Regions from separate parts of the Paenibacillus sp. Y280 genome, predicted to be linked through region 2. Evidence: riboswitches for the same ligand, from Rfam matches in the RefSeq annotation. Region 2 holds a riboswitch; each other region holds the start of a gene.
The links. Region 2 has a riboswitch for thiamine pyrophosphate ahead of AC1TPC_RS04200 (ABC transporter substrate-binding protein). Riboswitches for the same ligand answer to the same signal wherever they lie in the genome.
Positions count from the first base shown of each region.

Region 1: another riboswitch for thiamine pyrophosphate. It lies ahead of thiC (phosphomethylpyrimidine synthase ThiC); the one in region 2 lies ahead of AC1TPC_RS04200 (ABC transporter substrate-binding protein).
Region 3: another riboswitch for thiamine pyrophosphate. It lies ahead of thiD (bifunctional hydroxymethylpyrimidine kinase/phosphomethylpyrimidine kinase); the one in region 2 lies ahead of AC1TPC_RS04200 (ABC transporter substrate-binding protein).

Region 1 is NZ_JBXCIW010000013.1:30,388-35,704, forward strand. It holds gene yfkAB (radical SAM/CxCxxxxC motif protein YfkAB) at 1-910, shown strand, start outside; gene ytvI (sporulation integral membrane protein YtvI) at 992-2,023, shown strand; gene AC1TPC_RS17255 (glycosyltransferase family 4 protein) at 2,108-3,265, shown strand; TPP riboswitch at 3,340-3,444, shown strand; gene thiC (phosphomethylpyrimidine synthase ThiC) at 3,780-5,317, shown strand, end outside.
Region 2 is NZ_JBXCIW010000002.1:307,939-313,255, reverse strand. It holds gene AC1TPC_RS04215 (Ger(x)C family spore germination protein) at 1-113, shown strand, start outside; gene AC1TPC_RS04210 (GerAB/ArcD/ProY family transporter) at 130-1,212, shown strand; gene AC1TPC_RS04205 (glycosyltransferase) at 1,386-3,002, shown strand; TPP riboswitch at 3,075-3,187, shown strand; gene AC1TPC_RS04200 (ABC transporter substrate-binding protein) at 3,359-4,405, shown strand; gene AC1TPC_RS04195 (thiamine-binding protein) at 4,481-4,783, shown strand; gene AC1TPC_RS04190 (ABC transporter permease) at 4,773-5,317, shown strand, end outside.
Region 3 is NZ_JBXCIW010000022.1:10,267-15,583, reverse strand. It holds gene AC1TPC_RS21780 (phosphotransferase) at 1-660, opposite strand, end outside; gene AC1TPC_RS21775 (DUF2087 domain-containing protein) at 759-1,364, opposite strand; gene AC1TPC_RS21770 (SLOG family protein) at 1,483-2,043, opposite strand; TPP riboswitch at 2,131-2,233, shown strand; gene thiD (bifunctional hydroxymethylpyrimidine kinase/phosphomethylpyrimidine kinase) at 2,330-3,142, shown strand; gene AC1TPC_RS21760 (serine hydrolase domain-containing protein) at 3,199-3,834, opposite strand; gene queF (preQ(1) synthase) at 3,975-4,472, opposite strand; gene queE (7-carboxy-7-deazaguanine synthase QueE) at 4,497-5,228, opposite strand; gene AC1TPC_RS21745 (6-pyruvoyl trahydropterin synthase family protein) at 5,215-5,317, opposite strand, start outside.

The DNA.
Region 1 (5,317 bases), on a different contig from region 2:
ACTGGACGAAGTGGAGCATTTAGAGACGATCAGCATTACAGGCGGTGAGCCCTCCTTCTCTGATCGAACGGTACGCGACTATATGGTACCGCTGCTTCAATATGCCCGAAGCCGCGGCATTCGCTCTCAAATCAACTCGAATGTAACGCTTCCTTATAGCCGTTATGAGCAGCTTGCCCCTTATCTCGACGTTATGCACATTTCATTTAACTATACGTCTCCGGAAGATTTTCACCAAATCGGATTTGCTAAAGCAGGGCATCATGTGTCGCTAGAGGCGGCAACCAAGCTTTACGCAAGAATGATCGACAATACGCGTCGTCTCAGCGAGACCGGCGTACTCGTTTCTGCGGAATCGATGATCAATTACAGAACATATGACAAAATCGACGAAATCCATAAGCTGATCGTGGAAATGGGCTGTCAGCGGCATGAGGTTCATCCGATGTATCCAAGCTCCTTCGCGAAGGATTTGCCGGTGCTTACTCGCGGGCAAATGCTGGAGGCTATCGATAGGCTGCTGAAGGCGAGAGACAAATCGATCTGGATGCTGTTCGGAACGCTGCCATTCTACCAATGCAGCGACAACCCTCTCGAGCGCAAGCTGCTGAGAAGATTAACGGAAGAGCCGAATGTGACGATTCGCAACGATCCGGACGGCCGCAATCGGTTAAACGTCAATTTGTTTTCAGGCGATGTATTCGTAACAGATTTCTCCGACGTTCCTGCTTTTGGCAACATTGGCACCTCGAAGCTGGAGGATTTATTCGATAAATGGCTCGGTCATTCACTTGCTCAAAGCGTAAATTGCCATTGTCCCGCTGCAGCATGCTGCGGACCGAATTTACTCGTTAAGGATATGTACTATAAGGCTGTTGATTTCCATGAGCGCGGCGCGGTAATCGACTAGCGTGCAGGAGAGCCATTTATTCAGGCTAGGCTTAATAGAGAATTAATACGCATATAGAATAAGAGAGAGGAGGAGAAGCTGTTGTCGATCAAGACAATCATATTTATCGGGTTAGGATTGCTGCTGCTCTACTTGTTTTTTACAGTTGGAGCGCCGTTCTTGCTCGCGCTTGTTGTAGCTATTTTTCTAGAGCCGCTTAATCAGATGTTTATGAATAAGTTTCGAATGAATCGGCTAGTGGCGGCTACGATATCAAGCAGCTTGTTCACAATTATTCTCATAGGCTTAATCGCGCTGCTTGGCGTCAAAGTTGTAGCTGAGCTTATCGCTTTCTTCAAAAAAGTGCCGAACTATTTTGAAAATGCGAATGAAATGGTTGACGATCTTATGGTGCAGGTGCAATCGCTATATCAAAATTTTCCGCCCGATGCGATTGAAACGCTGGAAAACTGGCTAATGGGATTAACGAGCACGCTGACCAAAATGGTAGGCACCTTGTCTAATTCCGTTATTGCGTTCGCTTCCAGCATTCCTGGCATGTTTATCTTCTTTATCGTTTTCTTGGTGGCGGTATATATGATGAGCTTCAGTCTGAATACGATGAAGGCGACCGTCCTGTCATTGTTTGAAGAGAAGTCGCAGCCGCAAGTAAATGATTTGCTTAACAATCTCAAAAAGTCGATTTTCGGCTTTCTGCGCTCGCAGTTTATTTTGAGTGCTCTTACATACATTATTTCGTTGCTCGGCTTGCTGGTGCTTAATGTGAAGTATCCGCTGGCGATCGCATTGCTTATCATCATCGTTGATATTATGCCGATTCTTGGAACAGGCTCAGTGCTTGTCCCTTGGGGAAGTTATTTGTTGCTTACCGGCAATATGTATGTGGGTGTCGGGCTTATCGTGCTCTTCCTCGTTATTACAGTGTTCCGCCGCATCGTGGAGCCGAAAATTCTTAGCGATTCCGTCGGAATCGGGGCGTTGTCCGCGCTCATTAGCTTATATGTGGGCTTCAAGCTGGTTGGCGTAATCGGCGTATTTATTGGACCCTTAGTCGTTATTATATACATGGCGGCACGCAAGGCAGGATTATTCCAAATGAAGTTCAAGCTTTAGGCTGTGTAGGGGCCGTGTCAAAAACATTTCTAGGAGCGTATGATACTGCAAAATAAGCAGATCATGTAGGAGGCATCCGAAGAGATGGCACCAATTAAAGTAGCGATTGTCACCCCAGGCTCGTTTCCAATTCCGTCACAAGGAAGCAGCTCGGTTGAGCGGGTGGTTGAGAAATTCGCCCCATTGCTGATGCCTTATGCAGAGCCGCGTATTTATGGAAAATTAAGCAAAAAGCTGCCCCGTCAGGGACATTTTAAAGGTGTTGTTTGTGAACGGTTTCCAGCCGGCAGCAAGCAGCGATATATTCATGATGTTGGGCGCGCGGTGCAGCGGTTTTCTCCTCATGTCATTGACGTGGAGAACCGTCCGCAATATGTGCTGACCATGAAGCAAATGAATCCAGGCAAACGAGTCTGGCTTTATTTGCATTCCTCCACTTTTATTTCCCCGAATCATATCTCACCTGCCAAGCTGCACCAATGCTTGCAGGCTGCTGATAAAATCATTGTGAATAGCGAGTTTATTAGGCGAATCGTCGTGTCCAAAGTGCCCGAGGTCTCATCTAAGATGCGAGTCATTTACCCAGGGGTCGATACGGTACGCTTTCCATCACAGTATTCCGCTGAAGGCGCTGCAAAAAGGGAGAGCTTGCGCAAAAAAAGAGGTCTGACCGGTAAAAAAGTGGTGCTGTTTATGGGAAGGCTCATTCCGCTTAAAGGCGTACACCATTTGCTGAAAATTGTCCCGCAGCTTGTGAAGAGCCATCCCGAGCTTGTTGTCGTCATCGTCGGCAGTCCGTTTTATGGCTCGCATCGCAAAACTGCGTATGCGCGGATGCTTGAAAGACTCGGGCGCAAATGTCCAGGCCATGTTCGGTTCGTGCCTTATGTGCCGCATACCGAGGTGCCGGGCTGGATGCTGGTAGCGGATGTAGCGGTCGTTCCATCCGGGCAGAGGGAAGCATTCGGGCTCGTCAATGTGGAGGCGATGTCCTGCGGCGTTCCAGTCATAGCTACGCGTGCCGGCGGAATGAAGGAGATTATCCGAAGCGGCGAGACCGGCTATCTAGTCAATCAAGCGCGCGTTGAAACGGAGCTGAGGGAAAAGCTGCATCTGCTGCTGCGGGATAAGCAGCTGCGGCAGAAGCTGGGCAAGCGCAGCAGAGAGCGAGTCGAGCAGACCTTCACATGGCGGCACACGGCAGATCGCTGGGTGAAGCTGATGAAGGAAAGCGGCATGTAGTTGGTCCAATTTTGCATGTGGATGTTAAATATAGGGTTGACACCCTTCTTCGCATAACGTTATAGTCTAACAAGGATATCCACTAGGGGCGCCGTCATGGCTGAGATAAAGCATAATGCTTTGGTCCCTTTGAACCTGATCTGGGTTATGCCAGCGTAGGAAAGTGGGATTGTGCGTTTATGCAACTGCGCGTGAAAGCTCTGCCGAATCCAGCTGGAACGCCAGCTGGAAGGAATGACTTTCAAAGCTGCATCAAGCCGGAGGAAATCTTCGTTTGATGTTGCGCGCATGACGACACACTTCGACCGCTCCCTCGCTGGAGCGGTTTTTTTGATGTTGAACGGGCTGCGCCAAGTCTCGCTGAGCGAGCGTGCAGCCGGTTCATTCACGCTCCAGCGAATGCCGTGCACGTAGCGATTATACGTGGGTGGGTTAGCGGTGCGTTAAACTTTCCTATATGCTCGCGTATGCCTCCAGGAGGAATTCTACATATTCCATTAGGAGGTTTTTTGTTATGGCGATTATGACAACGCCCCTTCCGGGCAGCCGTAAAGTGTATGTTACCGGCTCGAAAGAAAGCATCCGCGTGCCGATGAGAGAAATTGCTTTGGAGGCAAGCTCAAGCAGAAATGGCGAGGAGCTGCCGAACGAGCCGATACGCGTCTACGATGCAAGCGGCCCTTATACCGATGAGAGCTTAGAAACAGATGTAAGGCGCGGCTTGCCGACCTTTCGCAGCGAATGGATTCACGAGCTCGGCGACGTGGAGCATTATGACGGTCGTGAAATAAAGCCGGAGGACAACGGATTCTTGACGGAGGATAAGGAAAAACAGCGGGGGGCAGAGCGGTTTCCCGGCCTAGTGAGACAGCCGCTGCGTGCGAAAGCCGGTCAGAATGTTACGCAGCTGCATTACGCCCGCAAGGGCATCATTACTTCGGAGATGGAATATATCGCAATTCGCGAGGGAATGGACGCAGAGTTTGTTCGCAGCGAGATCGCAGCAGGGCGCGCCATCATCCCGGCGAACATCAATCATCCGGAGAGCGAGCCGATGATCATTGGACGGCATTTTCACGTGAAGATCAATGCGAATATCGGCAATTCCGCGGTTGCTTCCTCGATTGAGGAGGAAGTGGAGAAGATGACATGGGCAACCCGCTGGGGAGCCGATACGATTATGGATTTGTCTACGGGCAAAAACATACATACGACGCGGGAATGGATCGTCCGCAATTCGCCGGTTCCGGTTGGAACGGTGCCGATCTATCAAGCGCTGGAGAAAGTAAACGGCAAAGCGGAGGATCTTAGCTGGGAAGTATTTCGCGATACGCTAATCGAGCAAGCGGAGCAGGGCGTCGATTATTTTACGATTCATGCGGGCGTGCTGCTGCGTTACATTCCGCTCACCGCTAAGCGCGTTACAGGCATCGTCTCGCGGGGCGGGTCGATTATGGCAGCTTGGTGCCTCGCACACCATAAGGAAAACTTCCTGTATACGCATTTTGAAGAGATTTGCGAAATTATGAAAGCCTATGACGTGTCATTCTCGCTCGGGGATGGGCTTAGACCAGGCTCGATCGCCGACGCAAACGATGCCGCGCAATTTGCCGAGCTGGATACGCTGGGCGAGCTGACGAAAATCGCTTGGAAGCATGACGTGCAGGTGATGATCGAAGGTCCCGGCCATGTGCCGATGCATCTGATCAAAGAAAATATGGATCGCCAAATAGAGGTTTGCGATGAAGCGCCGTTCTATACGCTTGGCCCGCTAACGACCGATATTGCACCTGGTTATGACCATATTACGTCAGCAATCGGAGCTGCAATGATCGGCTGGTTCGGTACAGCCATGCTGTGCTACGTAACGCCGAAGGAGCATCTGGGGCTTCCGAATAAAGAGGATGTGAAGGAAGGCGTTATTACGTATAAAATCGCGGCTCACGCAGCCGATCTGGCGAAGGGGCATCCGAGAGCAAAGCTGCGCGACGACGCCTTGTCCAAGGCGCGGTTCGAATTTCGCTGGCGTGATCAGTTCCATCTCTCGCTTGA
Region 2 (5,317 bases):
CGGTAAAAGTAAAGATCGTATCGACGGGTATGAGCGGAAACGGTATGAAGAAGGTGCAAGAAAAGGAAAAGGAAAAGGAAAAGGAAAAGGAAAAGGAAAAGGAAGGCTCATAGTCGGAAAGGAGACCGTATGCAGCAGATCGGGAAAAATCAGCTTTCCATTTTGATCATCGTTTTTTTGCTGGGAAGCACGCCTTTGTTCGAGCTCGGCATCAAGGCAAAGCAGGACGCATGGATGGCAATGACGCTGGCAGCGTTTGCCGGCCTGCTGCTTACTGTCATGTATATTCGCGTACAGAAGCGGTCCCCTGAATCGGAGCTTGCCGAGCTTTACATCATGCATTTTGGCAAATGGATCGGCGGCTTTGTCGGCATTCTTCATGCTTTGTGGTTTGCCTACGAATCGATGCGCAACGTGCGGGATGTCGGCGAGCTTACGATGATGGCACTGCTTTCCTTCACGCCAAAATGGATTATTATGCTGTTCATTATGAGCGCTGCGGCTTACACCGTAAGCAAGGGGCTTGAAGTGTTTGTCCGAGTCGTACAGCTGCTGTTTCCCATTACAGCGCTCAGTTATTTTTTCATTATTTTACTTTTACTCATAGCCAGATTGCCGAACATAACGCATCTGCTTCCGCTCATGGAGCATGGGCCGATGCCTGTTGTGAAGGCGGCATTTCCCGACCTGCTGTCCTTTCCTTTTGGACAAATGATCATTTTTTTCGTGTTCTGGAAGCATGTCAGCGAGAAAAAAATGATCGGGCGCGTCTCTTATTGGGCTTACATCGGGGTATCGGCTTTTCTTATTCTCATGAATGCGCTCACGCTTTGCGTGCTTGGGCCGGAGATCGCTTCACTTACCGCGCTGCCGCTGCTTGAGGTCGTGCAATTGATCACGCTGGCTAATTTTCTGGAGAGGTTGGATGTTATTGTAACGCTGCTTTTGTTTATCGGGCTCTATGTGAAAATGACGGCGCTCTACATGGCATCGGTATTTACGTTTAACGCGGTAACAGGCATCGCCTATCGGTATTGCGTCATGCCGATCGGGCTGCTTATCTATGCAGCGTCGTTTGTGGAGAGAAATAACACGGTACATATTTGGGTCGGTCTCGACATTACGCTGAAGGTCGCTCCGCTATTTCAAATTATACTGCCGCTGCTTATGCTTATCGTAGGCATACGAAAGAAGTATAAAACAGCGGCATAGCATCGGTTAGTTGTTAGGCACTTCTACTCCTCACCGAAAAGGCTGCGCCGACATATTTTATGGGTACAGCTTGAAATATGAGCATAGATGAGCTGCTTATATTTCATCGCGGAACGAGCTTTTGCCGCCGAAGGACTGCGTAAGCCGTTTACGCTTGCTTGAGGGGGATACGCGTGAGCGATGCCAATAGGTGCATGACAAGCATTATTCTTATTGCCTGCAATAAGCTTGATTACACGAAGCAATGCGTGGAGAGCATTCGGCGGCATACGCAGCGTGGCTGCTATGAGCTGATTATTGTAGATAATGGATCGATGGATAATACGGTGGAATGGGCAAAAAACGAAAGCGACCTCATCGTAATCGACAACGGTTTCAATGCAGGTTTTGCCAAGGGCTGCAATCTGGGGCTTGCCGCCGCTTCGGGCGAGCTTCTCATGCTGCTTCATAACGATACGATCGCAACGCCAGGCTGGCTTGAAGGATTAAAGCGCTGCTTGCTAAGCGATGAACGGATTGGAGCGGTTGGCCCCGCAACGAATTCGGCATCCTACTGGTCGACTATTCCGACCGCATATAAGACGATAGAGGAAATGGAGCTGTTCGCTTCCGCGCTGCATGCGTTTCCCGACAAAACGAAGTGGGAGGAGCGCGTGAAGCTGGCTGGCTTCTGCCTGCTTATGCGGCGGGAGGCGTATGAGCGGGTCGGAACGTTTGACGAGAGCTTCGGCATGGGCAGCTTGGCGGATGACGATTATTGCTTGAGACTGCGGCTTGCAGGCTACAAGCTTCTGCTGTGCGGAGATACATTTATTCACCATAACGACGGCAGCGCTCCCTTTAGCTCCGAGCCGGAGCTGTTGCTGCAAGCCTACAGGGGCAATGCGAACGTGTTTAGGGCGAAATGGGGCTTTGATCCAGATGGTGCGACGCAAATCAGAATGGATTTTAGTACGGTTATACAACGAGAATCCTATGAATACAAGCGCGAAAATAGCTCCATTATGGAAATTGGCTGCGGCTGCGGGGCGACAATCCATCATCTAAAAAATCATTTTCCAGCAGCCAAATGGTACGGTGTCGAGCGGAGCGAGCTTGCGGCGAGTGTTGCCGAGGCATCAGGAATAACGGTGTTCCGCTCGAACGAGCCGAAGGATTGGGCGCTGCCTTCCGAAGGACTGGACGGCATCCTGATCGGAGATGCTCATGCTTACGGCATGCCGCAGTCGATGAAGCGATTAGTCAGCCTGCTGCGGCCCGGAGGCTGGATCATCGGCGGCTTCGCGAATCGATATTATTTTGAAAATATCCGGCAATACTTAGATCCTTCAAATGTATTCGCGCAGCGACAAGCGGCGATCCAGTATACGCTCCAGCAGGTGAAGCAGCTGTATGCCCAGTCAGGCTTTGCATACGTGAAGGCGACGCTCGCAGAGCATAAACCGCAGGAGCAGCTTGGCTATATCAGGCTGCTTGGACAATTGACGAATGAAGCGATAGCGGATGAGCTTACGGCCGCTTATCTGCTCGTGTTCGGCAGAGTTGCTTCCGCAGCAGAGGCGCAGGCTGCCGAGGAAGCAGAAGACATTGCAGAGGAAGAGGATGTTTCCGCATTAGGAGCGGATACGTCATTAGTCACAGGCGTACAGTCTATTGGCTCCCCGGATAGCGGCGAGGAGCTAAGTCTGTCATGGAAGCCGAGTGAGCGGATCCCGCTTCATGCGCTTAGGAGCGTCGAGCCGATGTATATCGTCGACATATGCAGGGAGTCAAAGGGCAAACAGGCTTGATGATAATCATTTTCAAAAAAATACTAGCATAATGATCGGGTTTTGCTATACAATTGGTAGTGTTGACGAACCGAATATGTTCCGGGGAGCTGGTTAGGCCGGCTGAGAGGGAATTATCTGTACAATTCCGACCCGTTAAACCTGATCTGGATAATGCCAGCGTAGGGACAGAAGCACTGTTTATTCAGCAAGCTCGATCACAGCGATCAAGTTTTGCTGCAAGCAGCTGCACAGCCGATTTATATGGCGTCCTCCGGATTAGGGGGACGCTTTTTTGTATGTGCTGCTGTACCGGATACGGATACGGGCTCGTCATCTTATACAAATAGAAGCAGTGAGAGGGGAACTAACACATCATGAATCAGAAGAAAAAAGGGCAACAGTCGTGGAGGATCGTAGCTGCAATGCTTGTGTTCGTCATGGCGCTTGCAGGCTGCGGCACTAACAACAGCGCGCCGGAAGCGAGCAAGGAGCCGCAAGAGCAAGAGGGAGCAGCGGACAAGCCGCTTGAGAAGGTGCAGGTCGTACTGGACTGGACGCCGAATACGAATCATACCGGGCTTTATGTTGCTAGAGATAAAGGCTTTTTTAAAGAGCAGGGGCTTGATGTTGAAATTATTCAGCCGGGCCAAAGCGGCGCTGATCAAATGGTAGCGACGGGCAGCGTACAGTTCGGCGTAAGCTATCAAGAGTCGATCACGATGGCGCGGATTGCGGGCGTGCCGCTCGTGTCGATCGCAGCGGTTATTCAGCATAACACCTCAGGCTTCGCATCTCCGCTTGCTAAGGGGATCGATTCGCCGGAGAAGTTCGAAGGCAAAACCTACGGCGGCTGGGGCGCTCCTGTCGAGGAAGCGGTCATTCAATCCATTATGCAGGAGAAGGGTGCGGATGTCAGCAAAGTAAACCTGATCAGCATCGGCGACAGCGACTTCTTCACGGCAGTTAAGAAAGATATTGATTTTGCATGGATTTATTATGCATGGACAGGCGTGGAAGCGGAGCTTCGCGGCGAGAAGATCAACATGGTTTATTTGACCGATTACAGCGACAAACTGGATTATTATACGCCAGTTCTTGCGACGAACGAGACGATGATTAAAGATAAGCCGGAGGTGGTCAAAGCGTTCACGGCTGCCGCAGCAAAAGGCTACCAATACGCAATTGACAATCCGGAGGACGCGGCAGAGATTTTGATTAAAGCCGAGCCTGATTTGAACGCGGAGCTTGTGCGCGCAAGCCAAAAGTGGCTAAGTCCGAAATATCAGGATGATGCGCCGCGTTGGGGCGAGCAAAAGCTTAGCGTATGGGAAAATTACGCGAGCTGGATGTTTGATCACAAGCTGCTTGAGAAAGAGCTTGAAGCGGACAAAGCCTTTACGAACGAATTTTTGCCGGAATAAGCATTTTAAGAAAATCTAGAGAGGCGGCAGCATCTGCCGCCTCTCGCCAACAACGATGAGAAAGAAGGAATTCTGATGGCAAACGCATTGGTAAGCATTCAAATACTGCCGACAACGCCGGGCGGCGAGAGCGTCATTCCTTACGTGGATCGAGCAATCGAGATCATCAAAGCAGCGGGTGTCCCTTACCGCGTAGCACCGCTTGAAACGACGATGGAGGGCGAGCTTAGCCATCTGCTGAGCGTCGTGCAGTCGATGAGCGAAGCGATGACGGAGATGGGCTGCCCGTCTGTAATTTCACAAATCAAAATTTACTACAATCCGGCAAGCGGCGCTTCGATGGGCAGGCTGCTTGAGAAATATCCAGATGGGCAATAAGAGAACGCTCTGGCCCCAAATATGGCCTCCAGCCGCAGTGCTTATCACGCTGCTGGTTTGCTGGCAGGCGGCAGCCTCGCTTGGATTATTTCAAGAATGGCTCATTCCGTCGCCGATTTCAATCGTAAAGGAAGCGATAGAAATATGGCCGAGGCTTATGGAACATACGGGAGCGACAGTGCGAATCATGCTGCTTGGCTTTGTGGGAGGATCGGCGGTGGGCTTCGTGCTCGCCGCTTTGCTGCATTTAATTCCCGGCGTACGTACGGCGGTGTATCCCTTGCTTGTCTTGTCGCAAAACGTACCCATTATTGCGATTGCCCCCATTCTGACGATGCTGCTAGGCTATGGAATGCTGCCAAAGGTGCTGCTTGTCATCATGGTGTGCTTCTTCCCGATAACGGTTGCGATGCTGAGCGGATTAATGAATACCGATGCGCAGCTTCGCAATTATTTGCAGATGATCGGCATTCGCAAATGGCAGCTGTTTTGGCGATTGGAGCTTCCGCATGCGATCGTCCATTTATTTTCCGG
Region 3 (5,317 bases), on a different contig from region 2:
ATAAGAGGCTAGATCCCAATAAGCCGGCATGTAGCATACATCCTCAAAATCGATCCATTTCCAGCCTTCTGGACTCGGGAGCAAGTTTCGGGCATGCGCATCTCCATGAGCTGGCATCAGAGCTTCAGGTTCAAGCCTTCGCATTTGGTTGTCTATCTCCCAAAAAATCGACAGCAAAGCTTGGATACGAGGATCTGTCTGTTCAATGAGCCTTGAAGCCGACTCATAGGCCCTTTCCCATACACCGAGAACAGGGATGGTACACGCAGTGAAGCCACTCATCGCTAAGGTAAGAGCATTAACGAGTTCAACTGCCTCGCTTGGCGAAAGCGGCTCCAATGGTGCAGGAGGCGCGTAATGCCAAAATGTCGCCCACCTGCTCCCAACACGATGAGGTCCTGCATTTGGAATCGGCAGCAGTACTGGTACGCCATTATGGTGCAAATGATTGGCCACCTGCAGCTCGCGCTCGAGAATATCATGTGCAAGCTCTGCGTTTTTCTCAGAAAGAACAACAGCCACTCGAACAGTAATCGCATGAGGAGCCAAATGAATGATCAAATTTCCGCCTTCACTTAAAATAACGGGATCAATGTCCGTAAACCCAAGCTTCTCCGCAGTAATCAGCACCTGTGAAACAAGTTCACCTCTATCAGACAATCGAACAGCTCCCTTAATGGATGGAATACGTTCATCTTAGCCCGATTGCTCCAAATTTTACAGGCACAAAACAGGTATATTTAATTTTTCCGCCAGCTTTAAGCTAATGTCTCCCATTTTGCCCACATTTCTTGCGGGTTCAGTTCGTAAATATCGTTTTCTCTAAACATGAATTGATGCATAATAAATTCCCGCCGGATCGTAGCGAAATCGTCATGGAAGCCTTTAATAAACGCGTTTATTTCCTTTTCCGTATACTTCTGCCCTCTCGTCAGGTGCGATACGATATGCTGAAGCGCGATCAGTTTTTTCTTATGCTGGGCGGGAATATGCTTCAGCTTTCCCTCCGCCGTAAAAAAATTGCGGATAACCGATTCCTTTAGACGCTTGCTGCTTTCCTCCATACTCTCCAATCCCCTCTCCGTTCCCGCATTCCGATAAATGAGCTGCTCCGCAGCGCTGGCGTTGCTCTTAATAAAATAATGGTTCAGCGAAAAATAAATCGTATTCTTTTCTCTGCGCTCATTAATTAAGCTGGCCTCCCGCAGCTTAGTCGCATGATGCGTGACCGTTGCTGGCGTAACGCCTAGCTTCTCTGCAAGCTCTTGCCCGTTAAGCTCGCCTTCTGCCAGCATGATCAACAGCTTAATTCTCGTCGCATCAGCCAGCGCCTTATGATAAGCCACAACCTTATCCAGCTGCATATTTTTATTCCCCTTTGTTTTAAATTTAACATTTATCTAATTAGATATTTATCTAATCAGATAATAACGGGTAACCTATGATTTGTCAAATCATAAGTTTCGTATTTTTTTGTAACCATCATGAATGCTCGGAATACAAATTGTCATCATCCGCGATGCTTTGGATATCCTCCGAGCTGATGCTTATATATTCGTAGCCTTCTGCTTGCTGCTTCTTCAGCGCCCGTTCTTTAAAAAACTTCGGACTGCCTTCGCCTGCATCCTCGTCGTAAACGAGCAAAATGCCGTCCGTTCTGCGAAACAGCAGCTCGTCCCGCGCCGTAAATTGCCAAATCCCGTTATATGGCTGATTGCTGACGGAAGCGTAATAATCGACCCCTTTTAGCACCTGCTGATAAAATTCCTTTTTATCGTCCTTCCACTTCTCTTCCGGATTAGCGTATGCGGAAATAATCGAAAGCCGCAGATGAGGATACATCTCCTTGAGCGCGATCACGACCTCGCAAGCCCAAAGGTCAACGCCGTACTGGCCTGGCGTAATTACCCATTCGAGACCATCCTCTATGAGCGGCACCAGCTTGCCCGTCAACGCTTTTTTAATATAAACGATGCCTTCATGCTTCTGGCTAAAAATATTAAGCTCATGCGCGCGATAGCCCGTAACGAGTAAATTTTTCATTAGTTCAACGCCTTTTCGGATAATTATGGTTTACATCTTTCCAGTGTATGCTATAGTAGAAAAAATACAAATTGAATATGGACCAATTTATTTCACTAGGGGAGTCTAACGGCTGAGATGGAGCGCATGCTCCGGACCCTTTGAACCTGATCTGGATCATTCCAGCGGAGGGAAGTGGAGCAGAAACAGCATTCATTCACGCGCGCAAGCCTTGTATGATCGTTAGACCCGCTCATTTCCTTTCGGAAATGAGTGGGTCTTTATTCGTTTACGGGGAGATGAGTCGATGAAAGTATATAAAGCGTTAACGATTGCAGGCTCGGATAGCGGCGGCGGCGCAGGCATTCAAGCTGATCTGAAAACGTTTCAAGAGCTTGGCGCCTACGGCATGTCAGTCATTACCGCGGTTACTGCCCAAAACACGCTCGGCGTCCAAGGCGTATATGCGATGGAGGCTGCTGCCGTCAGAAGACAGCTTGATTCGATTGGCGAGGATCTGACACCTGCCGCGCTCAAGACGGGCATGCTGTTCAGCAGCGAAATCGTTGAAATTGTAGCCGCAAAAATAAAGCAATATCAGTGGCAGAACTTGATCATTGATCCTGTTATGGTTGCCAAAGGCGGCTCTTCCCTGCTGCAGCAGGAAGCTATTCAAGCTCTCATCAAGCATTTGCTGCCGCTCGCGCTCGTGACGACGCCAAACATTCCGGAGGCAGAGCTGCTTGCACGGATGGCTATCCGCACGCTCAGCGAACGGGAGGAAGCAGCGAAAATCTTGTTCCAGCAAGGCTCTCGTTATGTCGTTATCAAAGGCGGCCACGACTCGGGCTGCTCACAGCTCGTCGACCTCATTTATGATGGTGAACGTTTCGATTATTTGGAGAGCCTACGAATCGATACTCGGCATACTCATGGTACAGGGTGTACATTCTCGGCAGCACTTACCGCTGAAATTGCGCAAGGAAAAACAGTTCCCGATGCGATTAGAACAGCCAAAGCCTTTATTCAAGCTGCGATGGAGGATCAGCTTGGGTTCGGCAGCGGCCACGGGCCTACGAATCATTATGCCTATCGGCGTAGACTTCAGGGCGCGAGATAGATTAAGAACAAAGCAAAAGCCGCTTCCGGTATGGAAGCGGCGTCAGCTTTTTCACCCTAATTAACGAATGTATGCGTTCGTAAGCTTAAGCTTCTGAAGAGCAAGACCAATCTCGCCGTGCCAACTGCAAGCAGCACAATCGATGAGACAAACAGAAGATGCGTAATGCCTGGAACAAACGCAAACATCAGCTTCCAAGACGCATCGAGTAGACCTGGCAATACGATCAAGGCAATAGGCAGAATCAAATGGAAGAGTCCTATTGAAATAAAATGAAGCGTGATGGCTGAATCATTTGGATCAGTGACGTTGAAATCCGGCAAATACCGCTGAACAGGCGCATCCAGCTCATCCTTTACCTCATCTACAAGCTGCATGACAGCCAGCGCTGTAAATGACTTACTTGTCGATCCGAGAATAAACGGCGTTTGCGGCGTAATCGGTGTGTTCTTGGAATCCGCTGTTCCGTAGCCTTTTATGTACAGCGGGGAATCCTTCTTAACGACTCCAATCGCTGCTCCTGGAATGTTGTACTTCTTCATCGCCGACTCGATATAGCGATCTAATTCGGCATACACCGCTTGTTCTTCTGTCGCGGCAGCATGGACTCTTTCGGGTACAATGCCAAAGCTCGTTAGCGCCGCTGCTATCGTGCAAAGCAGCACTGACATACATATCACGTTTCTGATCATAGTCGTTCCACTCATTTCCTCACATATTCATTGGCCTTTCTATTCAACAGTATAGGTCAATGAAAAAGAAAAGGAATGGACTTCAGGTATGATCGCTGCCTAGACTTTAGGCGGGCGAAATGGGTTGTAGCAAGCTCAATCTAGCGATTGTCCACTTTCTCCGGATAAAGATCATGGTTCATGAGGCGATGCTCCGCGATTTGCTCATATTTGGTGCCAGGCTGGCCCCAGTTGCAATAAGGGTCGATGGATATGCCTCCGCGCGGCGTGAATTTGCCCCAAACCTCGATATATCTTGGGTTCATGAGCGCAATCAAATCATTCATAATGATGTTCATGCAATCCTCATGGAAATCGCCATGGTTGCGGAAGCTGAACAAATACAGCTTGAGCGACTTGCTCTCTACCATTTTGCTGCCGGGAATATAGGAAATATAAATGGTTGCAAAATCAGGCTGCCCCGTCATGGGACAAAGGCTCGTAAATTCCGGACAGTTGAACTTTACGAAATAATCGCGGTTCGGATGCTTATTTTCGAATGCCTCTAAAATTTCCGGCGAATAGTTAAACAAATATTGCGTTCCTTGATTGCCGAGCAGCGTCACGCCGTTCAGCTCTTCCTTGCTTCTTCCTTCCATGCTCGTCTCCGCCTTTCCTTTCTATTAAACGCCCTTCTTATTGCCCCATACCCAGGTATGGAGCTGCGGCAGCACATGAACCCGCTTCAAATCCGCATTCGGCATCACGCGCTCGATCAGCCAATCATAACGCTCCACCAAATAAGGAAGCATACGCTGCGGCTCCGTTTCCTGCAACTGACCATTTCCAGCTTGCAAATAAAAGGGAACCTTCGGATAACGCAAATGAACGGTGGTCGCATATGCAAGATCCTCATCATCGAAGACGACCGTCTTCAAGCAAAAGCTTGATGCCCGCTCGTTCAGCTTGGATACGATATCGTCCAGCACCTGCCAATCCGTCTTCATGCCGGAGCTTGGCGGCTTAGGCGACAAGGTCAGCTCGTCAATGGTCCAAAACCAATCCTGCCAGCGGCTGCCCTGCGTCTCCAGCGCGACGCTAATTCCCCGCTCATGCAGCTCTTCAATAAAACCGCCCAGCTGCGGCAGCAGCGCGGGATTGCCGCCTGAGATCGTCACATGCTCAAATGCGCTTCCGCCGATTGCCGTTAATTCCTCTATAATTTCATTCGCTGTCAGCATGCGAATATCTGCTTTCGCGCTTCCGTCCCAAGTAAACGCGGAATCGCACCAAGAGCAGCTGTAGTCGCAGCCTGCGGTACGAACGAACATCGTCTTCCGGCCAATAACCATGCCTTCGCCTTGTACAGTTGGACCGAATACTTCCAAGACGGGAATCCGTTTAGTTGCTTGCATTCGAATCCGCCTTTCTCTTAGGACGGTAAATACAGTAGCTTGTCGGCGTTTCACGGAGATAAACCTGAACGCACTGCGGACGATTCACC